DNA from 4 places in the Lysinibacillus sp. NPDC097162 genome. Region 1 is predicted to be linked to each of the others. Evidence: riboswitches for the same ligand, from Rfam matches in the RefSeq annotation. Region 1 holds a riboswitch; each other region holds the start of a gene.
The links. Region 1 has a riboswitch for thiamine pyrophosphate ahead of thiT (energy-coupled thiamine transporter ThiT). Riboswitches for the same ligand answer to the same signal wherever they lie in the genome.
Positions count from the first base shown of each region.

Region 2: linked by a shared signal. The riboswitch ahead of thiM (hydroxyethylthiazole kinase) and the one ahead of thiT (energy-coupled thiamine transporter ThiT) in region 1 are both predicted to bind thiamine pyrophosphate.
Region 3: linked by a shared signal. The riboswitch ahead of thiW (energy coupling factor transporter S component ThiW) and the one ahead of thiT (energy-coupled thiamine transporter ThiT) in region 1 are both predicted to bind thiamine pyrophosphate.
Region 4: linked by a shared signal. The riboswitch ahead of thiC (phosphomethylpyrimidine synthase ThiC) and the one ahead of thiT (energy-coupled thiamine transporter ThiT) in region 1 are both predicted to bind thiamine pyrophosphate.

Region 1 covers NZ_JBIWDT010000008.1:54,671-60,563, reverse strand. The annotation lists gene ACIQXW_RS21955 (AAA family ATPase) at 1-2,444, shown strand, start outside; gene ACIQXW_RS21950 (hypothetical protein) at 2,633-2,755, opposite strand; gene ACIQXW_RS21945 (magnetosome magnetite crystal formation protein family) at 2,784-3,116, opposite strand; TPP riboswitch at 3,245-3,352, shown strand; gene thiT (energy-coupled thiamine transporter ThiT) at 3,474-4,034, shown strand; gene map (type I methionyl aminopeptidase) at 4,289-5,044, shown strand; gene ACIQXW_RS21930 (hypothetical protein) at 5,092-5,805, opposite strand.
Region 2 covers NZ_JBIWDT010000003.1:172,116-178,008, reverse strand. The annotation lists gene sppA (signal peptide peptidase SppA) at 1-68, opposite strand, end outside; gene mbcS (acyl-CoA synthetase MbcS) at 253-1,839, opposite strand; TPP riboswitch at 2,034-2,132, shown strand; gene thiM (hydroxyethylthiazole kinase) at 2,224-2,979, shown strand; gene thiD (bifunctional hydroxymethylpyrimidine kinase/phosphomethylpyrimidine kinase) at 2,979-3,806, shown strand; gene thiE (thiamine phosphate synthase) at 3,793-4,425, shown strand; gene ACIQXW_RS15500 (alpha/beta-type small acid-soluble spore protein) at 4,541-4,753, opposite strand; gene thiI (tRNA uracil 4-sulfurtransferase ThiI) at 4,968-5,893, opposite strand, start outside.
Region 3 covers NZ_JBIWDT010000005.1:28,844-34,736, reverse strand. The annotation lists gene ACIQXW_RS18485 (VWA domain-containing protein) at 1-1,229, shown strand, start outside; gene thiW (energy coupling factor transporter S component ThiW) at 1,289-1,780, opposite strand; TPP riboswitch at 2,001-2,108, opposite strand; gene ACIQXW_RS18475 (MFS transporter) at 2,164-3,360, opposite strand; gene ACIQXW_RS18470 (ABC transporter substrate-binding protein) at 3,762-4,835, opposite strand; gene ACIQXW_RS18465 (ABC transporter permease) at 4,832-5,629, opposite strand; gene ACIQXW_RS18460 (ABC transporter permease) at 5,626-5,893, opposite strand, start outside.
Region 4 covers NZ_JBIWDT010000009.1:11,027-16,919, reverse strand. The annotation lists gene ACIQXW_RS22465 (methyl-accepting chemotaxis protein) at 1-296, shown strand, start outside; gene ACIQXW_RS22460 (AEC family transporter) at 600-1,529, shown strand; TPP riboswitch at 1,577-1,691, shown strand; gene thiC (phosphomethylpyrimidine synthase ThiC) at 1,841-3,619, shown strand; gene ACIQXW_RS22450 (methyl-accepting chemotaxis protein) at 3,864-5,549, opposite strand.

The DNA.
Region 1 (5,893 bases):
TACTTGGACAAATTGCAGGCGTTTTACCACACAGATCATCAACACTATTTACTTGTATAAGCAATAATACCGACAATATGCATCAGCTAAAAAATGCCCTTGAAGAGGAGCAATTCTTTTATAGTGCTAGTATACGAACGGAACAAATGCGCTATGAAGAAGCTTATGCAAATCATCAAAAAGAACAAGAATATTACAGTATGGCAAAGGCGCTCAATGAACAATTCGATCAACAGGCACAACGACAAGCACGTTTGCAATTGTTGATGCAACAACGAGAAAAGTATACAGCTATGGAACAGGAAATACAGTTAGCAGAGCAAGCAAATCGTCTCATTATGCTTGAACAACAGTGTGTAGATTTACGGACAGAGCAAAATCGAAAAGAACAACTTTATCAGCAAGCTACAATTAATCACCAAAATGCAGTGGAACAACTGAAGAAATCGCAACAATTGTATACAGAGGAAGAAGCAAAAGAGCCTGAGCGTCAGCAAATATTGCAACGCGAAATAGAGCTATTAGCATTAGTGCCGAAATTTGAGGCATTTGAAAGTAATCAGCAGCAATTAGAAATAACAGAACAGCTTGTCGAAAGTTCCAAGCGTGCAGTAGCTGATAATCTTCATATTTTAGAAAAAGAACAAATGCAAGTTCGACAATTAACAGCAACGATTGAGCAATATGAAAAACAGATGGAACCATATGCAGGCTATTTAGAACAGCTTCCATTACTGAAAGAGCAAGTAACACTTTTAGCTCAAATTGAAAAATATGAGCGAGCGATTGAAGTAGCTGAGCAAGCTGTTATTAATGCACATCAACAATACAAAGAAAGTAAGCAAGCACTGCAAACAAAAGAGCAACAATGGATTACCGGTCAGGCAAGTATATTAGCAGCTAAGTTAAAGGACGGAGATCCATGCCCAGTTTGCGGTAGCACAACACATCAACTAACACATAGAGAACCGTTAGAAGTAGTAGATGAAGCGGAGCTAGAATCTTTACGAGCGATGACCAATGCAATTGAGCGTAAATATTTGGAACAAGAGGCGACGTTAAAATCGACTAAAAAACTGCTTCAAGAGGCAATTGAACAAGTAGATGCTTATCATATTTCAGTAGCTGATCGATTAGAACTGACAACTTCTTTACACGCTATTGAACAACAAGTGACTGTTTTAAAAATAGTGAATGACCAACTGTCCGTCGCGCGAGCTAAGCTAAAAGGGCAACACGAAAAAAATGAACAGCTACAACAGAAACAATTACAATTAGAGCAACATTTTGCAGAGCAATCGAAAGAATTAATAAAACAGCAAGCGATTGTAGAAGAACAGCAAAAGCAAATACCCGAACATGTACAGTCATTACGAGCTTTAAAACAAACGATTGCAGATGTGGGATCACAAAAAATGGCGTTACAGTCAGCTTGGAACGCAATACAACAAAACTTACAAACGACTAAGGAAGCAACAAATAAAGCATCAATGGCAGAAGAACTAGCTAAAACCGCATATGAGGAATTGCTAAATAAACTGAATGACAAGCGTGAACAGTTTTTAGTAAGCATGAAAGATGTTGGTTTTGCAACGTATGAAGATTATGCTGCTGCAAAGCGTAGCGTTAGTCAAATTGATGATTTACGTAAAGCATGTCGTGATTATGCCTTACAATTACATTCCTTACAGCAACAAATGGAGGATGGAGCAAAGCATCTTGAAGGAAAAGAAAAGCAAGATCTAACAGTATTAGAAGAAAAGCTTGAGATGCTCCGTGCCACATATGAAGAAGCATTTAAAACCTTACAACAAACGCAAAGCTATGCAAAGGCATGTGCAGACTTTATTGTTAAAGTAGAGGAAACGGCAAAGGAAATCCGTGTCCTTGAAAAAGAAGCAGGTCGTGTAAAAGAGCTTTACACAGTGTTGAATGGTCAAAATCCGAAAAAACTTTCCTTTGAGCGGTATATTCAAATTAATTATTTAGATAAAATCACTGCGGCAGCAAATATTCGTTTATTCCATTTATCGAATGGACAGTTTGAACTGCGTCGTTCCGATCGGTTAGAGAAACATGCGAAGCAAAGTGGGCTTGGGTTGGATGTCTATGATGCGTATACAGATCAATTAAGAGATGTCAAAACATTATCAGGTGGGGAGAAATTTAATGCATCATTAAGTCTTGCATTAGGTATGGCCGATGTAATTCAAAGCTTCCAAGGTAATATTCGTATTGAAACAATGTTTATTGACGAGGGCTTCGGTTCATTGGATGAGGAAGCGTTAAATAAAGCGATTGATACGCTAATTGATTTACAAGACTCTGGAAGAATGATTGGTGTTATTTCACATGTAGCCGAGTTAAAGGCTGCTATGCCGGCAGTATTACACGTTGAAAAAACGTTGAGCGGACATAGTACAACACATTTTGAAGTAAAATAAGTGCCAGTCACTCAAACAATTCTGAATTCTTAGGGCACTGGGAGTAGGGTTAGACCCCAAAAAAGTGCCAGTCACTCAAACAATTTATGTATAACAAAGTAAAAACCTACGAAGCCTCCTGCGGCTTACAGATTGTTGCGCAGCAGGAAAGCGAAGTGGGTTTTTACGTTATAGGAGCCCATTGGCTATTATTTTTTGTGTGTCGTTACGTTTGGAGTTGTTCCTTTTTTTGCTGCGACCACTTTTTTGACAATCGGAATAACGATGGGCGCTAATTTTATAGCAGTTTTAACTACTTTCGATACTTTCATGAATACGACAGCTCCTTAGTACTAAATTTTAACGAATAACTCGTACAGCTTGGACAATATTCCAAATGACTATGCCTAACGAAACGAGTAAATAAATACCAAAAGATACAAACCATATGATAATAAATGTATTCCCATTAGACGAAGGATCAAACGTGTTTAATGACATAGTAGAAAATATAAAGACGATAAAGAAAATGATACCAAAGACAAACGGTATTAAATGAGAAATAAGTGCTTTGATGGAGTGTCTCTTGACATCGCTATCTTTTGACACGAAATAAACGATTAACGGAACGATAAATGGTGCAAAAAAAATACTGAGATAACTAAAGGCAGATAAAATTTTTGGATTCTCCATAGTAGTCCCTCCTTTTTAATTATTTACGCATAGAAAACTCGAAAGTTTCAAAAAAATTAATGTTGAAAAGGTTGTAATTGCAAAAGTGTTTGCGTACAATGAGGGTGTTCAACAAAAAAATTAGATGTAACGACCACAAGGGGAGCTGATGATGTCAGCTGAGACTGGGCACGTAATGCCTTTACTCTTCGAACCTGTAAGTTAACGCTTGCGTAGGGATGTGGATAGAAACCGACACTTTTACGATGTGAGGCTCTGTCCTGGCATCGTTTTTTTATGCCGGATTGACATGCATATCAAAATGATTTCTATTCCTGCTCTTGTATCCTACATCGGAACAAAGGAGAGAATAATAATATGGACAAAAAAAGATTACTCATGCTGGTGGAAATTGCAATTTTCGCAGCGGTAGGACTTGTACTCGATCAAATTTCCTTTAAAGTATGGGCACAAGGTGGCTCGGTAAGCTTAGTAATGGTACCAATCATCTTAATAGCATTTCGTTGGGGCCTCTTATCAGGACTCACAACCGGGCTATTGATTGGTGTTATGCAAACAATGTTTGGTGCTTATATTGTGCACTGGCTTCAAGGATTACTAGATTACGGGGTAGCCTTTACCGTAGTAGGTTTAGCGGCAATCGTTCGTGAACCTGTATTAAAAGCGGCAACAGCTTTAAATAAAAAGAAAATGGCCGTTTATATTGTCATTGGTACGTTGTTAGCTGGATTCCTACGTTATCTTGCGCACACATTTGCAGGTGCAGTATTCTTTGCAGAGTATGCAGGCGAGCAAAACGCATGGATTTATTCAATCATTTACAATGGAACATACATGCTTCCAGCAACAATTTTAACAGCCATTGTTGCTGTGCTATTATTTACAGCTGCGCCACAATTAATGCAGCGAAAATCTTAAACACTATAAGACTGTCCTAAAAGAGAAAATAGTATGCTAAGTGTTACTTAGTATGCTATTTTTTTTATTATCCAAGGTTTCCACGTTATTTGGTCAATATTTTTTAGCCGAAGAACTTCAAAAAAGGCCTGATTATTATTTGCATGGTACTTATGAAATAATGTTAGCATAGAATAATTAAAGCGTTTGGCGTTATGGACATATAAAGTTATGTTATATTAATGAATAGATATTAGATGAAAGGGACGTTAAAAATGATTGTAAAAACGCAAGAAGAAATTGAAGCCTTTAAAAAAATTGGTCGCATTTGTGCAGAAATTCGTGAGGCAATGAAGGAAGCTACAAAACCGGGTGTGACAACACTTGAATTAGATGAAATTGCAGGCCGCATGTTTGCTGAAGCAGGAGCTATTTCTGGTCCTAAAGGAGAATATGATTTCCCAGGATACACTTGTATTAGTGTCAATGAGGAAGTTGCCCATGGTATTCCAGGACAACGTGTTATACAAGAAGGGGATATTGTAAATATTGACGTATCCGGTTCACTAAATGGCTATTTTGCAGATACAGGTATTTCATTTGTAGTAGGGGAAGGTTACGAGGATAAAGAAAAACTTTGTCACGTAGCAAAAAGTGCCTTTGATCGCGCTATGACAAAAGTAAAAGCAGGTTCTAAATTAAACCAAATTGGGAAAGCTGTTGAGCGTGAAGCTTATGCAAATGATTTAACTGTTATTATGAATTTAACAGGTCATGGATTAGGTCGTTCATTACATGATGAGCCAAACCATATTTTAAATTATTACGATGCTTGGGATTCAACAATTATGAAAGAAGGTATGGTGCTAGCAGTTGAGCCGTTTATTTCTGCGAAAGCAGAACATATCGTTGAAGCTGGTGATGGCTGGACATTTATTACACCTGACAAATCATTAGTTGCCCAAATTGAGCATTCAATTATTGTTACAAAAGATAAACCAATCATTTTAACTTCATTAGATGAAGCATAAAATAGCCAAGTAATAAACAAGGCTAAATGAAAAACCTGCTTACCGATTTATTTTCGGTGAGCAGGTTTTTTTTTGACAAATCGGATACCAACGATTAGGACGCCACATAAAAATAGAGCCGCTGTCGTCACAAGTAATTCATCAAGTTGATTATGGAATGCAATGCCAATATAAGCCCATATAAACACGCTAGGATAAACAATATCGAAATGATAGTAGCGAATATGTAAGGCGATGGCTACACCGATTGACAGTAAAATAACTGCCCAAAGTGGGTTACTAAGTCCAAAACCATGCCATTCATAAGATGTTAGCGTAAAACTTGCATTTGTCATCATGATAAATGTAGACCAGGCAAAATAAATTGAAATGGGCAGACGGCCAGTTAAAGCATTATTTGTATGCGGATAAGTATTGTAAAGGATAAACAAGTACAATACTAAAATTACAGAACAACAGAAAAATACGATGAATAATTCATAATGCCAAAATAAGATAGAGAGCGCCTGTAAAATGCATACATTGCTAAAGAGAACAGTCTGTTTAATAGATGTCTTTTGAAAATTCATAACTAACCAATATGCGAGTAAAATGTAAATTAATATCCATATCATATAACTAATATTAATAGGTGCAAACATTACGGGAAAACGATTTGAGATTTCTAACGAAGATTGACCATTTATTTTTATGAAATAGGATGAAAAGGTTAGGATGAGTGAGACAATAAAGGTTATTGTCATTAAAATAAACTTAGGCAAGGATTCCTCTCCCTTCGTGTTAAATTGTATAGGGAAAAGACAAATAAGTATATGACTGTCACATAATATCTATTTTATTATAGCGGAA
Region 2 (5,893 bases), on a different contig from region 1:
TTAATCCCTAATGAAAATACTAACAACACAGCTGCAATAGCCAAAGCTATCCACCTTTTCACATTCATACAAACGCCTCCTCATCACGTTATACGTCTAAATGTCCAAAACGTTTCACTTTTAAGTAATTTTTATGTAAAAATGTTCTGTTGTTTATTATTTTACTATAAATAAATGGGGCTACAACAAAAAATCAAAAGTTCATAAAAAAACATGAACTTTGATTTTCCGACTTTATTTCCTAGGAAATATTTATTGATGTGTGTAATGCGCTTTTTCTTGTTGTCGTAATTCGACACGACGGATTTTACCAGAGGCAGTCTTAGGTAACACTTCTACAAATTCAATCGCACGTGGATATTTATAAGGTGCAGTCAATAATTTCACATGGTTTTGTAACTTTTTAATAAGTGTATCATCCCCAGTCTCATCTTCACGAAGGACTATAAATGCCTTAACAATATTTCCTCTTACTTCATCTGGACTAGCAACAACAGCCGCTTCCTTTACTGTAGGATGTTTCATTAATGCATCTTCTACTTCAAATGGCCCTATTGTATAGCCTGAAGAAATAATGACATCATCTCCGCGGCCCTCAAACCAAAAATAGCCATCAGCATCTTTATATGCACGGTCACCTGTTATATACCATTCTCCGCGGAATTGTAGGTTTGTGCGTTCAGGATCTTGGAAATATTTTTTAAAGAGTGCAGGTGTTTCTCGATGCACTGCTATATCCCCAACAACACCTTCCGACACAGGATGTCCTAGGTCATCGATTATTTCTACTGTATTTCCTGGTGTCGGTTTACCCATTGAGCCGACGCGCGCTTCCATGCCAACCATTGTCCCAACAAGTAATGTATTTTCCGTTTGCCCGTAACCATCTCGAACCTGTATATTAAACGTTTCAGAGAACACTTTTACTACTTCACTATTCAGTGGTTCACCCGCTGATACAGCTTGGCGAATTCCGCTTAAATTATAGTCCTGTAAATTATTGAGTGCTGCCATAAAACGATACTCTGTCGGTGTACAACATAATACATTTACTTTAAATTTTTCAAGCAATGACAAATAAGTTGACGCATCAAATTTGCCTTTATAAACAAATGCCGTAGCACCACTGCCTAAAGTTGCTAGGAATGGACTCCAAATCCATTTTTGCCAACCAGGCGCCGCAGTAGCCCATACTATATCATTTTCTTGAACACCTAACCAATTCGGTGCCGTTGTCCGTAAATGAGCATAACCCCAGCTATGTGTATGAACAGCCGCCTTAGGATTGCCAGTTGTTCCACTTGTATAGGCTAAAAAAGCATTGTCTGTACTTTTTGTCGGTGTAGGATTCGTATAGTCTGTAGGATGCTCCTCCATTTTTTCAAGCAACGGTTGCCATGGTGTATGAGCATGACCAATAACATATTGCAAAATACCCTTTAAGTTTTTCACTTCGTCAAATTGCTCAATATATGGCTCGTAGGCAATTATTCCTTTTGCATTTGCATGTGTAATTCGGTATTCAATATCCTTTGTACGCAACATTTCCGAACTAGGGATAATCGTTAAGCCCGCTTTTAATGCCGCTATGTAGACGATATATGCCTCGACAGATCTTGGAACCATAACTAAAAGCACATCGCCTTTTGTTAGTCCCTGCGAAGTAAATACATGGGCCGCCTGATTTGCTTTTTCAAGTAAAGTTGCATATGTAATATGTTGAATTTCTTCATGATTATTATAAACAATTAATGCATTTTTAGTTGGGTCCTGAGCATATTTCTCAATCTCCTCAACAATGTTATACCATTCTGGTGCGATTAAATCCTGTCTTTTCATAATAACTGCCTCCTTATTGCTAGGTTTATTATAAAACTCATTTTTTATTATTTTCAATGGATGAACCTTATTTTAAGAAAGTCATGACAATTATCATGGTTTATTATATGGCATCAGTCACTGCTTTCCAGATAATGATAAAATGCTATTGAATACTGTGGATAGGTATGTTACATTTTGGACAACTAAAAACTTCATGATTGCGGGGGGACTCATAACGAGTTGAGAAGGTAAAACCTGACCCTTTGAACCTGTTAGTTAATACTGACGTAGGGAGCAACACACATCTTATTATTGATGATAGGCTCTTTTTACGTGTATATTTCGCACGAAAAAAAGAGCTTTTTTGCATGCTTACGTCCGTCCAAAAAAAGGAGGACTACGATGATTTTTCAAACTATTCGTAAAAAACAACCACTCATTCATTGTATTACAAATTATGTTGTGGCAAATTTTCAAGCAAACGGCTTATTAGCAATTGGTGCTTCGCCTGTAATGGCAGATGAATCTCTGGAAGTTGAGGAGATGGTATCGATTGCATCAGCCTTATTGATTAATATTGGCACGCTTACTACCCGTACAAATGAATCGATGTTACTTGCTGGAAAAAAGGCAAATGCGCTAGGTGTACCGATTATTTTGGACCCAGTTGGTGTTGGAGCAACAAATTTACGTAAACAAGCGGTACAGCAATTATTAGAAGCCGTTCATTTTGCTGTTATTCGTTGTAATATCGGTGAGCTTGCCGCTATTGCTGATGTTTATTGGCAACAAAAAGGAGTAGATAGTGGCAGCGGTTCAATTTCTGTTGAAGATAAAGCAAAAGAAATTTCTAAAAAATATAATTGTATTGTTATTGTAACTGGTGAAAAAGATTTTATAACTGACGGAGAGCACTCCCAATGGATTATTGGTGGACATGCTCGAATGACAGAAGTTACAGGAACTGGTTGTTTGTTAAGTGCCATTTGCTGTGCAGCTTATATTGCAGGTAATGAGCCATTTTCTCAGTTGTGCAATACATTAACGTGCTATAAAAAAGTTGCTGAACATGCCGCTTCATCCGCGCCATATAACGGTGATTTTGCAGTTTCGGTCTTAAATGAATTACACCGTTTATCGAAGGACGGTGAAAAATAATGCATATTGTAACAACAATAGCTGGCTCAGATAGCGGTGGTGGAGCTGGCATCCAAGCTGATTTAAAAACATTTCAGGAATTAGACGTATTCGGGACATCCGTTATAACTGCTTTAACAGCACAAAACACATTAGGAGTGAACGGTGTACTTCCAATTGAACAAGCTTTTGTAAATAAACAACTTCATTCACTACTGGATGATTTTTCAATTAGTGCAATAAAAACAGGAATGCTTTTTTCTTCAGATATTATTCATACAATTGCACGAGCTCTGTCTAATTTAAATATTCCGCTTATCGTTGATCCTGTAATGATTGCAAAAGGAGGAGAAAACTTATTACAACAAGAAGCAGTTGAGGCATTAAAAAAAGATTTATTACCTCTTGCTACAATCGTAACGCCTAATATTCCAGAAGCAGAGACACTTACTGCTAGAAAAATAAACAATGTATCAGACATTCAGCAAGCTGCTCAATCATTATTAAAATTAGGTGTTCAATGTGTCATTATCAAAGGCGGACATTTACATGACGATCATTTTGCAACAGATTATGTATTTTTTGAAGATGGCGAATCATTTTCAATGCAATCTACTCGAATTGCAACGAAAAACACGCATGGAACGGGATGTACATTTTCTGCTGCATTAACCGCTTTTATTGGTCAAAAAATACCTTTAAAACAAGCAATTATTGAAGCGAAAAAATTTATTCAATTAGCTATTAGCCATGATTTATCGATTGGAAATGGCAATGGACCAACGAATCATTTTGCTTACAAAAAATTTCATGATACTTGCGAGGTGACCATACATGAAAAGGAGTGACTTACAGCTTTATTTTATAATGGGCACAGCGAATGTGAAAAATAGACAACCTTTAGAAATACTTGAGGCAGCATTGCAAGCAGGTATTACGATGTTTCAATTTCGTGAAAAAGGACAACATGCATTGACGAATGAGCACTACGAGCATTTTGCACGTCAATGCCAAAATCTATGCAGGAAATATAACGTTCCCTTTATCGTCAATGATGATATCGACCTTGCCCTTAAGCTTAATGCAGATGGTATTCACATAGGTCAAGATGATTATCCCGTCTCACTAGTACGACAAAAAATTGGACAAATGATCCTTGGTGTTTCTGTCCATACAGCTTCTGAATTGCAAGTTGCTTTAAAATATGGAGCAGATTATATAGGTATTGGTCCTATTTATGCAACCACATCTAAAAACGATGCCAAACCACCTTGTGGAACAGAATTTTTATATCAAGCACATAGCATGTATCCGCTGTTGCCGATAGTCGCAATTGGTGGTATTGACTGCCTGAATGCATCTGCTGTTATTAAAGCAGGTGCAGATGGTGTCGCTGTTATTTCTGCTATTTGCGAAAGTAATGACATTCAAAAAACCGCTTCAACTTTCAAATCATTGTATTTATAGCTTTGTTATATGTATGCATGTAATCGTCTGGCATAAAAAAACTAAATTTAAACAAACTAAAACCAGTGCCTTTTACGGTCACTGGTTTTAAGTTTAATAATTGCTTATTCTGCAATTATTGGTTTTTTGGCATACCTTTTAATTGAGATTCTGCCATTTGTACAAGACGTTTAGTGATTTCACCACCAACGGAACCGTTAGCACGAGCTGAAGCATCAGCTCCTAATTGAACACCAAATTCTTGTGCAATTTCGTATTTCATTTGATCAAGTGCTTGTTGTACACCAGGTACTGCAAGCTTGTTTGAACTACCATTGTTGTTTGTCATGTCTGTCTCACCTCCTTGTGATTATAGAATGTGCGATATTTGTTTTTTAATACAAAAAAAATAAAGGTAAAATGTAACTCTAAAGGAAATTGACTAGAAAATTAAAAAAAGAACCGTCCCAAATACGATTTTGAGACGGTTTCCTTCTTATTAAATGGCGTTTTTAAATAAATGTAAAACAACAATAAATTTATTTGTTACGCACGTAATTTTTTTATAAAAGATCTGCAAATTTATCTGTTGGCTGCTCTTTTTTCGGGAAAATGTAAACTTCACGGTTGGTCACAGCACGTTCAATTAGGTCATCGAAATCAGAAAAGCTTTCATAATGCTCTACTTTTTCAAGCTTTGGTTTCGTTTTCGGACTAGCAGGTGTGAAAATTGTACAGCAATCTTCAAATGGCTGAATCGACGTTTCATATGTGCCGATTTTCTCCGCAATTTCAATAATGTCTAATTTATCATTCGATATAAGCGGACGTAAAATCGGTGTATTCGTTACAGCGTTAATAGCAGTCAAACTTTCAAGCGTCTGACTTGCTACTTGTCCAAGACTTTCACCTGTTACTATGGCAAGTGCGTTAATTTCTTCACGTACTTTATCTGCAACTTTTAACATCATACGACGTGTTGTAGTCATAGACACATTAGATGGCACTTTTTCTTTAATAAGCACTTGGATTTCTGTAAACGGAATAACATGTAATCGAATACTTGCGCCGAATTTTGTTAGCTCATTTGCTAACACTTTTACTTTTTCTAATGAATTTTGACTTGTATATGGTGGGCTAAAGAAATGAATTGCCTCTAAACGCACACCACGTTTCATCATTAAGTAGCCTGCAACAGGACTATCAATCCCACCTGAAAGCATTAATAATGATTTTCCGTTAGAACCAACAGGCATACCACCTGCGCCAGGAATAACTTGCGCCATCATATAAGTTGAATCGTGTCGCACTTCCACGCGTAGCTCTACATCTGGATGTTTCACTTTTACAGATAAATTTTGATATTGAGGTAAAACATGAGCGCCAATTTCACGCTGAATACCGTGAGAATCTAATGGGAATGTTTTATCTGTACGTTTAACTTCAACTTTAAAAGTTAATTGTTCATGTTTAAACGTATCCATAATCG
Region 3 (5,893 bases), on a different contig from region 1:
TTGAAACTGGACCGCTTGGTAATAAAGAGGAAGCAGTCGATACGATTTTATCGGTAACTCCAGGTGGTGGTACGGAAATATATAGTTCACTTGCAGCGGCATATGATAGTTTGGCAGATTTAAAATTGCAGAGGAAGCATATTATTTTATTAACTGATGGACAGTCGCAATCAGGCAATTATGAGGATTTAATTGAAAATGGTAAGGAACAAGGGATTACACTTTCTACAGTGGCGATTGGACAAGATGCAGATGGCAACTTACTACAGTCATTAAGTGAAATGGGTAGTGGTCGTTTCTATGATGTCATTGATGAACAAACAATTCCTTCAATTTTATCACGTGAGACAGCCATGATTTCCCGTACTTATATAGAAGACAATCCATTTTACCCTACAATTTATAATGCAGCTGGATGGAATGCACTCTTTGCAAATGGTGTGCCACAAATGAATGCATATATTGGTACGACAGCGAAGCAGGGAGCTGCTGTGATTGCCGAAAGCGAGAAGGAAGACCCTGTATTGGCTCAATGGCAATATGGACTTGGTAAAACTTTCGCTTTCACATCAGATTCGACAGGGAAATGGGCTGGTGACTGGGCAAGATGGCAAGGATGGGGATCATTTTGGCAAACAATTATTTCGCAAATGCTACCAAGTTATAATGATGTAGCCTATGATGTACGTCTTGATACAGATGGCTCATTTATCATTACGGACCCGACAAATGAAGCTGCCTTTTTAGATATTGTCGCTGTTGATGAATCTGGCGAGGAGCTTGATTTGCAGCTTGAAACGATTTCTGCTTCGCAAGTACGTGCAGTTGTCCAAGCTAAACCAGGGTTGATTTTTTTCCGTATTGCTGACGAAGAACAGGCGATTTATCAGGCTGGACTAAGCGTACCGTACAGTGCAGAATATGAATTACGTCCTGTGAATGAAACACTTGTCGAGCAACTAACGAAGCAAACAGGTGGCTCTGTCTTGAAAGAACCACAAGATGTGTTCCGTAAGTTCACTAACAAAGGAGCAGAGCGCCAAAATATTGCAACATGGTTATTATTAACGGGGATGCTATTATTCTTCGTAGATATTACGATTCGACGCTTTGGCTGGAGCTTCATAACAAGGCATAAACAAAAAGAAAAGTCTGTAGAAGAAGCAACTGTACAGTCGGAAGACACAAACGTTGCACAGTTATTAAAAGGGATGAAAAAACGCTCTTAATTAAAAAAACGATAGCACATTGCTAAAAGCGTGTGCTATCGTTTTTTTTATAAACATAGCTACTTCGTAATAAGAATATGCGATGCGTTTTTCTTTAGACTGCTAGCAATCATAATACCAAGAAATGCCCCAATTAAACTAGATGTAAAAAATGCAGGCATAAAAAATAATGCTCCTACGGACGTTCCCATTAATAACTGCGCATATGGTACAGCGACTAATGAGGCAAGGATACCAGTGCCAAATACTTCACCAATACCAGCTAGCCAGTTGTTGCGACTGTATTTATAAGCAAAGGCTGCACATGCAGCACCGATGACGCTACCAGGAATCGCTAAAAGAGAGCCTGTGCCTGTTAAGATACGAATTAATGATGTAACTATAGCAACGACGATGGAAGGCATAGGACCTAATAGAATGGCACAGATGACGTTGATCGCATGTTGTACAGGATAAGCACGTGCAATGCCAGTTGGAATGGAGACAAAAATAGAGCCTGCTACTGCAATAGCTACTAATAAAGCCATCGTAGTTAGTTTTCGAATAGACATGATAGATACTCCTTTTAGTTTTGTGCGATGAATCGCCGATAGAACCCAGTGAACCGCCGGTAAAATGTGAGAAATCGCCGATAGAACTTCCGAAATCGCCGATAAAACCGGACAAATCGCCGGTAGACCTCGCAAAATCGCCGATAGCACTGTCTAATGAATACAAAAAAGCCGCTTCCTTGTCACGAAAGGAAGCGGCCTTGCATTTTACATTACACGAAAGCAAGCGTCGCCACTTCCCTCCGCTAGTGTGAACTAGATCAGGTTCAAAGGGTCCGTATATGAGCATATACGTCTCAGCCTTGTAAAGACTCCCCTAGTGGTATTAAACGATTTAATTTTTCGATAATAAATGTACCATATTACAAATAATTGTCAATAGACTAATTTGCATCAGGCTGCATAAGATGCGGCGCCTTTTTCAATGTCCAAATAAGCGCTAGTAAGAAGCATGTCATTAAAATAATTGCCCCAAATATATACGGGCTGTTCATATTCCAATCGAATAAAAGACCCGCAAGTGCAGGACCAATCATATTTCCAAGACTCATATAGGCATTGGTAAGTCCAGCGGCTAAACCTTGTTCATTACCAGCAAGTTTAGAAATCAGTGTGTTGACGGCTGGGCGAATAAGTGTTGTTGCCGTTGAGAAAATCGTTGCGACAACTAAAATAAGTGCGAAGCCAGAAACAAATAATATTAGGAAAATAGCTACAGCAGCAATAAATAAATTGACTAATACAACTTTCATTTCCCCAAAGCGTTTAAAGAGTGGTGTTATGATGAACATTTGCACAACAACACCAAATGCGCCACCGACAGTTAAAATGATCGCAATATCGGTAGGTGTGTAGTTAAATTTGTCTGTCACAAATAATGATAATGTCGTTTGGAAATTGGCGATGCCGAACGAGAACACTAGCATAATTACCAACATAACAAAGTATGGCATTTGGACTGAACGTGCCATCTGTCTTACGAGATTGTCTTGCTTTTGTGCTTTCTGAGCTGCACTTGGTTTTGTAGAAGGTAATAACAACAATGAAAGGATAGAGGCAATAATAGCAGCTCCTCCAGCCATGAAAAATGGGAAATGCAAACTAACTTTAGATAGGAATCCACCAATACCTGGTCCAATCATAAAACCAAGAGACATAGCGGCACCTAACATGCCCATTCCTTTACCTCGTTCTTCATACGTTGTGATATCTGCTACAAACGCCATAATTGGAGGTGCTACAAAGGCAGAACCTAAACCTCCTAAGAATCGAGCAACAAAAAGCATCCATACGTCTGTAGATAGCCCGAACGAAATTTGCCCAATACCAGTTACAATCAGACCAAAAATAATCAAATTTTTTCGACCATATCGATCCGAAAGATTCCCAGCAATTGGAGAAAAAATGAATTGTGCAAAGGCGAACGTTGCAATTAACATGCCAAGAACTTGTCCTGCTGCACCAAATATATGTAAGTACTTTGGCATAACAGGAATAATAATTCCGATACTCCCCATTGCGATAAACATATTAAACATTAAAATATACAAAGCCGCCTTGTTAGACTTCTGCTGGGTCATCGAATACCCCCCTTTTTTCTATTGAAACATTACTCCAGTCTATCATAAAGAAATATTGCTTGGCTATTGGATTATAGTCGTAGATGAATGACCTGGTGATTGGAACAGAGATATTGTTTTTTCCTATGAATAATACCGTTGATTTCCGCTACGGGCGGTCGCTTTCCACGGGTATACTGTAAGCCGCAACCCTCGCTGGCGCGCAGCCTGTTGCGTCTTACGTGTTGTGCGTTCCCGCAGGAGTCGCCGCCCTCCGCTCCAATTAACTGAACATATCGGAAGTGAAATTCTCTATTAGAACTATCAAAAGAAAAAATGACAAAAGACACCAAGTATTTAAACTTTTGATGCCTTTTGTCGACTCTTTGAGAGAGAAAAATATTGTTTTTTCTCTTTAGTATTTATCGAATACTCATTTTAAATTCTAAAAACAATTCATTGTATTTGCCTAAATATTCTGGACCAAGGTTTTTATATACTTCTAATTTTTTGCGTTGCTCCTCGGAAGGGTAGAAGCGCTCATCAGTTACAACTTCTTTATCCATTAAGTTCATCGCTGCAATATTAGGTGTAGAATAGCCTACATAATCAGCGTTTTGCGCACCAGATTCCGCTTTCAACATAAAGTTAATAAAAGCATGTGCACCATCAACATTTTTTGAAGTTTTCGGGATAACCATATTGTCAAACCATAAGTTTGAGCCTTCTTCTGGAACAGCAAAGTCTAAGTCTTCATTTTCAAATAACATATCTGCTGCTTGACCAGACCATGTGAGAGCGACAGCCGCTTCGTTATTAATCATTAAAGGTGTAATTTCATCACCGATGATTGCTTTAACGTTTGGTGCGAGTGTAATTAGTTTATTTGTAGCCTGACGTAACTCATGGTCATCTAACGAGTTAAGGGAATGACCAAGACTATTTAAGCCCATGCCAATAACTTCACGTGCACCATCTACTAAAAAGACTTTACGTTTTAACGATGGGTCCCATAAATCTTCCCAAGAAGAGAAATCTAAGTCACCGACCAAATCTGGATTATAGACAATACCTACTGTGCCCCAGAAATAAGGAACAGAGTATTCATTGTTATCATCAAATGGTAAATCGAGAAAATACGGATCGATATTTTTAAAATTAGGTATTTTCGTTTTATCTAACGGAAGTAGTAAGTTTTCTTCCTTCATTTTTTCAATCATATATTCAGATGGCACTGCAATATCGTAAGCCGTACCACCTTGTTTAATTTTCGTCATCATTGCCTCATTGGAGTCAAATGTTTCGTAAATAACATGGATACCCGTTTCTTTTTCGAATTGCTTTAGCAAATCAGGGTCGATATATTCTCCCCAGTTAAAAATCGTTAATGTATCTTTACCACTTTTACCACCGTTCGCACTCATTGCGTCAGCAGCGTACATTAAAAGGGCGGAAACGACAAGAATAGCGATAGTAGCTTGAATTAAAGATTTCATTGTTGTCCCCCCGTTCTTTTACTTGTACGGCTAGTAAAGAAATAATAGCCGACTACAACTAATATAGTTACGAAGAATACTAAACCAGAAATTGCGTTAACCGTTAAAGAAATACCTGCACGAGCCATCGAGTAAATTTCAACAGATAATGTACTAAAGCCATTTCCTGTTACGAAAAATGTTACGGCAAAGTCATCCAATGAATAAGTTAAAGCGAGAAAGAAACCTGCAAAAATACCAGGCTGGATATACGGTAAAATAACGCGCATCATGACATCTTTTTTTGAAGCGCCAAGATCTAAAGCTGCATCAATTAACGACTTATTCATCTCTAGCAATTTCGGTAAAACCATAAGTACTACAATAGGAACACTAAACGCTACATGGGCTAATAATACCGAAGCAAAGCCTAGTTTAATGCCAACCATTGTAAATAATATTAAAAAGCTTGCGCCGATAATAACATCTGGACTAACGATTAACACATTATTTAAAGAAAGTAGGGTATTGCGCATTTTCGAATCTTTTACCGTAACAATACCAATTGCTCCTAATGTGCCAATAATTGTCGAGATAAGGGCTGAAAGCAGTGCAACAATTACCGTATTAATTAAAATAACGAGTAGTCTTGAATCCTCGAAAACTGCCTTGTAATGGTCCAATGTAAAGGATTGGAAGTTAGTCATGGAATCCCCACTATTGAATGAGTAAAAGACTAAGTAAAGTATAGGTGCATACAGGACGATAAAAACAATCGCTAAATACACTTTTGCAGATGTTGAGAGTTTGCTCATCGTACGCGACCTCCTTTATCCTTTTGACCTGTAATAAGCATAATAATCACCATGAATAAAATTAAAAATACGGCAATCGTTGAACCCATGCCCCAGTTTTGCGTCACAAGGAATTGCTGTTCAATTGCTGTACCCAGAGTAATGACACGATTCCCTGCAATTAAGCGAGTAATCATGAATAGTGATAAAGCTGGAATAAATACAACTTGAATCCCTGATTTAACGCCATCCATCGTCAATGGTAATACGACGCGACGGAACGTT
Region 4 (5,893 bases), on a different contig from region 1:
TGCAAAATACAGAGCTTGCTTTTAAAGATAATAATGAGCTTTCTCATTCTATTGCAACGGCAATTAATGACCTCTTGTCAAATCTTTCCCAAATGTTAGAGCAAAAAGATCAGGCAGTTACAGCGATTCAAAGTATTTCTGCCGTTTCAGAGGAAACTGCAGCTTCTGCTGAACAAGTAAGTGCATCTGCTGTGGATCAACAGGCAGAAATGCAAAAGGTTGCAGAATCAATTAACAATATGAACCAAATCTCTAAAGAGCTACAAGAAGTCGTGAATCGATTTAAACTTGCATAATTAAGCTATTGAATTTTCTACAAAGCAAAGTGAATATCCCGAGGTAATCGCCAGTAAACCTTCCGAAATCGCCGATAAACCCTCGGAAATCGCCGATAAACGTGGAGGAATCGCCGATACACCCTCGGAAACCGCCGATAACCTTTGAGAAACCGCCGGTAAAACTTCTTGATGCTTTTGTAGACACGTTGAGACTGTCCTTTTCCAAGGACAGTCTCTTTTTATGTAAACGGTAGAGCTGAGAGGGCATTGACCCAGTTTGGGAACAGTTTTACTATAGAAAGATGAAAGGGGGGCGCCTCCATGATGTATCTCGGTATGATTTTCTTTAAAATTGTTGCGCCTATTTTAGTGTTACTTGTACTTGGGGCGTTTTTACAGAGGAAATTTCAATTTAATTTAAAAGCGCTATCCCAGCTTATTACATATTGTTTTATGCCAGCAGCGGTATTTGTAAATTTATATGAAACGAGCGTGGAACTATCGGTGCTCGGTGAAGTGGCATTATTTATTGTGCTCTTTATTGGGAGTCAAATGGTGCTTAGTCATTTTATAGCGAAGGGGCTAGGTTTAAAGAAAACAGAGGCAGCGGTATTTAAAAATAGTGTTGTACTCATTAACTCTGGTAACTATGGCATTCCGGTGGCACAAATGATTTTTGTGACACAACCAATTGGGGTGGCCATTCAAGTTATTCTCGTTATTTTTCAAAATGTAACGACCTATACATATGGATTATATAATTTAATTTCTTCAACTAAATCAGGTATGGCCATTGTGAAGGACTTCCTGAAAATGCCGATTATTCATGCGCTCATTATCGGTGTGGCAATGAATTTCTTTAATATTGGCATTCCCCAATTTATCCGTATTCCAATTGACCACGTTGCTGATGGGTTTATCGCTGTTGCTCTTATTACGCTCGGTGCGCAACTATCTCAGCTTGAAATTAAATCAATGTTCAATAGAACTGTGTTTGTCAGCTGTTTTACACGACTTGTAGTAGGTCCAGCTGTTGCATTGCTTATCATTTTTGCCCTCAGCTTAGATGGCGTTGTGGCCCAATCGCTCTTTATTGCGAGTGCATTTCCAACTTCACGTAATAGCTCGAGTCTAGCTCTAGAATATGATTTAGGGTCAGAAACCGCTGCACAAACGGTGCTTTTTTCAACAATTGTAAGCTGTATTACTGTGACAATCGTAATTTATATGGCAGAAATACTATTTACTTAATGGCTTCCATCTATTAGGAATATCTGTTACACTAGCATCAAACTGAATAGCTTAACTAGGGGAGTCCGATGAGTCGGGCTGAGAGGGAAACGCATTGAGGTTTCTTGACCCTTTGGACCTGATCTGGCTCATACCAGCGTGGGAAAGTTAATGAACTTCGCACTCCTTGAACTTTGCGATAAATGTAACCTTACATGTACAGCCGGATCCAATATTTTTTTGGATTCGGCTTTTTATTTGTAATGCTACTTGTTGGAGTGGGCTAGATTCGGTCCTTTTAATAATTTACGTAAAAGGGAGCGGAATAGTAAATGACAACAGTTAGCGAAAAAAACATGAACATTATGACAAGCTTTGACGGAAGTAAAAAAGTATATGTAGAAGGATCACGTCCAGATATATTAGTGCCAATGCGTGAAATTAAGCTAAGCCCCACAACGGGTAGCTTTGGTGAAGAGAATAACGCACCTATACGAGTTTATGATACGAGTGGCCCTTATACAGATCCAACTTACAAAGTCGATATTACAAAAGGTTTACCAGCTTTGCGTCGTGAGTGGATTAAAGAACGGAGCGATGTAGAGGAATACGAGGGACGTACCATTAAGCCCGAGGATAATGGATTCCGCAACGCGGATGACCCGCGCATAAAGGAAAATGTTTTTCCAAAGCTTTCTCGCAAACCTTTACGTGCGAAAAAAGGCTGTAATGTGACACAGCTTCATTATGCAAGACAAGGAATTATTACGCCAGAAATGGAATTTGTAGCGATTCGCGAAAATTTAAAACCAGAATTTGTACGTGCAGAAATTGCGGCAGGGCGTGCTATAATGCCATCTAATATAAATCATCCTGAGGCGGAACCGATGATTATCGGCCGTAACTTCCACGTGAAAATTAACGCCAATATTGGAAATTCAGCTGTTACTTCATCCATCGCTGAGGAAGTTGAAAAAATGACATGGGCAACACGATGGGGTGCTGATAATATTATGGATTTATCTACTGGTAAGCACATTCATACAACTCGCGAATGGATTATCCGTAATGCTGCTGTGCCTGTTGGAACAGTGCCAATTTATCAGGCGCTTGAAAAGGTAAATGGCGTTGCTGAGGATTTAACGTGGGAGGTGTATCGTGACACGCTAATCGAGCAAGCTGAACAAGGGGTTGATTACTTCACGATTCACGCAGGTGTATTGCTGCGCTATGTACCGCTTACAGCTAATCGTGTAACGGGTATTGTTTCGCGTGGAGGTTCAATTATGGCACAGTGGTGTCTATTCCATCATCAAGAAAATTTCTTATATACTCATTTTGAAGAAATTTGCGAAATTATGAAAACGTATGATGTTGCCTTTTCGTTAGGGGATGGATTACGACCTGGCTCAATTGCAGATGCCAATGACGAGGCGCAGTTCGCAGAGCTTGAAACGCTAGGGGAGTTAACGCAAATTGCTTGGAAGCACGATGTACAAGTGATGGTAGAGGGACCTGGGCACGTGCCAATGCATCTTATTAAGGAAAATATGGACAAGCAATTAGAAGTTTGTAAAGAAGCGCCATTTTATACATTGGGTCCTCTAACGACGGATATTGCTCCTGGCTATGATCACATTACATCAGCAATTGGGGCTGCAATGATTGGCTGGTTTGGAACAGCGATGCTGTGCTATGTAACACCGAAGGAGCATTTAGGGTTACCAAATCGAGAAGATGTTCGTGTAGGTGTTATCACATATAAAATTGCGGCACATGCAGCGGATTTAGCTAAAGGTCATCCTGGTGCACAGCAGCGAGATGACGCTCTTTCAAAGGCTCGCTTTGAGTTTCGTTGGCGCGATCAATTTAATTTATCGTTAGATCCAGAGCGAGCTGTAGAATATCACGATGAGACTTTACCAGCAGAAGGAGCAAAAACGGCACATTTTTGCTCGATGTGTGGTCCTAAGTTTTGCAGTATGAGAATTTCTCAAGATATTCGGAACTATGCTAAAGAAAAAGATTTAAATACGACAGAAGCAATCCATCAAGGGATGCAGGAAAAGGCAAAAGAGTTCAAAGATACTGGTAGCAGACTGTATCAATGATAAAGAACAGAGGCGTTAAAGTTTTCACTTTAGTAATAAATAAAATGGAACAAGAGCGCAATAGTTAATGGTAGTGGATGCGGTCCTGCACAGAACATAAAACGCAATGAACCACTCACAAGCGAGTTGTAGCTTACAGTGTGAAGAGTGGAAAGTGTCCTCCGTAGTCATAAAAATGTGCATAGCAAAAAAGTGTTAGATTGATTGCTGTCAATCTAACACTTTTTCTTTTTTTGGCTGGCTATTAAATTTTAAATTTATTTATCTCATCTTGAAGGGTTGTTGCCTCATCACTTAATGATTTTGCAACAGCGTTAACCTCTTGAATAATTGATGTTTGCTCTTCAATTGCCGCAGCTATCAATTCGGATTGCTGTGCTGCATTTTTTGCCACAGATGACATTTCATTGACCGATGCAGCAACCTCTTCAGTAGCGGCAGAAATTTGCTGTGTGGAAGCTGAAACGTCTTCAATTTCAGATGCCATATGTTCAATTGCGTCCATTATTTCATTAAAGGCAGTTTGTGCATTATGAATGTATGTAACGCCTTCATCAACTTTTTGTACTGTGACGCTCACAGCTTTTTCTACTTCTCTTGTGTTTTGCTGAATATTTGTAGTTAAATTAATAATTTGGTTGGCGGATATTTTTGACTCTTCAGCTAGCTGACGTACCTCATCAGCAACGACTGCAAAGCCTTGTCCGTGTTCGCCTGCACGTGCAGCTTCGATGGCTGCATTAAGTGCAAGTAGGTTGGTTTGATCGGTAATATCGGTAATAACTTTCGTGATATTTTCAATTTCAGCCGATTGTGAACTTAACTGTTTAATGAGTTCGTTTGTCTTATCTGATGATTGCTGAATGACCATCATCTGATTTTCAGTCGTTTGCAACATTTTTTCGCCGTTATCGGCAACAGTTTGTGTATCAATTGCCTTTGAATGTAGCATTTGTGTAGCTTCAGCGATGCGTTGGACACCACGAGCTGTTTCGTCCATAGCGGTAGAGGTATCCTGTCCAGTAACTACAGCTTGGTTACCGTCCTCTGCCATGATTTCTATACGTTTTGCAATATCGCTAGAAGTAAGAGAAACTTCCTCTGTACTTGCCGATAATTCTTCAGAGCTAGAAGTCGTGTACTCAATATTATTTGCGACATTATCAATAAGTGAGCGCAAATTAGTTTTCATGACATTAAATGAATCAGCCAAATTTCGAATTTCATCTTTTGTTTTTACTTCTACATCTTCCTGTCGTAGATCGCCGCTAGCAATTACATTTGCTGCTGTGGCTAATTTATTAACGGGAATTGTAATCACTCTTGTCATAATGAACGTAATTATAAAGGAGAGAATAATAGAAGTAGCAGCGAGGATTAGGATGATATTCGAGCTTACAGATTCTGCTCTTGACGACTCTGCACGGGCTAGTTGTATTTGCTCCTCTTCATAAATGGCAATCTCGTGAATTGCTTGTTGAATTGCCTCTCTTGCAGGATGTGCTCTTGCTCTAAGAATATTGATAGCAGATTGTACATCATCTGGGCTATATGTATTGATAATCTCTTGTGCTGCATTTTCAAAAATGGCTTGGTTCGTTTTAATAATGTCCATTTGCTGTTGTGTCGTTTGGCTAGTAAACATTTTGTCCAGCTCTGTTATTTTAGCTTGGATTATTTGTTCTTGCTCCTCGAGCTTTTGTATTGTTACGTTATCTGGTTCAAGCATATATGAACGAAGATAGTTTCCTTGCAAAGCAGCAGCGATAAGGATTTTATCGACTTGTATAAGTTTATTAACACGGTTTTCAAATAATTCTTTATTCAATTTATCGATGTTATTCAGTTGGTAGTAGGATATTGAGCAGATAATTAGTAGTAAAAGAATAATTGTACCAAATCCAATATAGAGTTTTTTTCTGATAGACATCGTTCTTTTCCTCCATTCCAGTTTTGTTGTATTCGTACGCAACAATGTCAGGATATCTTATCGTTATTTAGAGTATGAAAATAATATGAAATTGTGGAATTGATCGATAGATATAAATGTTAATAAAAACACCTATATGACAATGGGGGATTTACGAATCAAAAAGACAATAACTATAGGTGAATTTAATCGTTGAATTCCACTGTGTTACATTATCAGTGAGTGGGGGAGATACCTTCCAGAACGAGTGGTGGCACTTGGCTCCAATCAACTGAATAGTAAACGGAATATTACAGTATCTGTTTTTGTGACAGATGAGAAAGCTTTAGAACGAAGGAAGATTA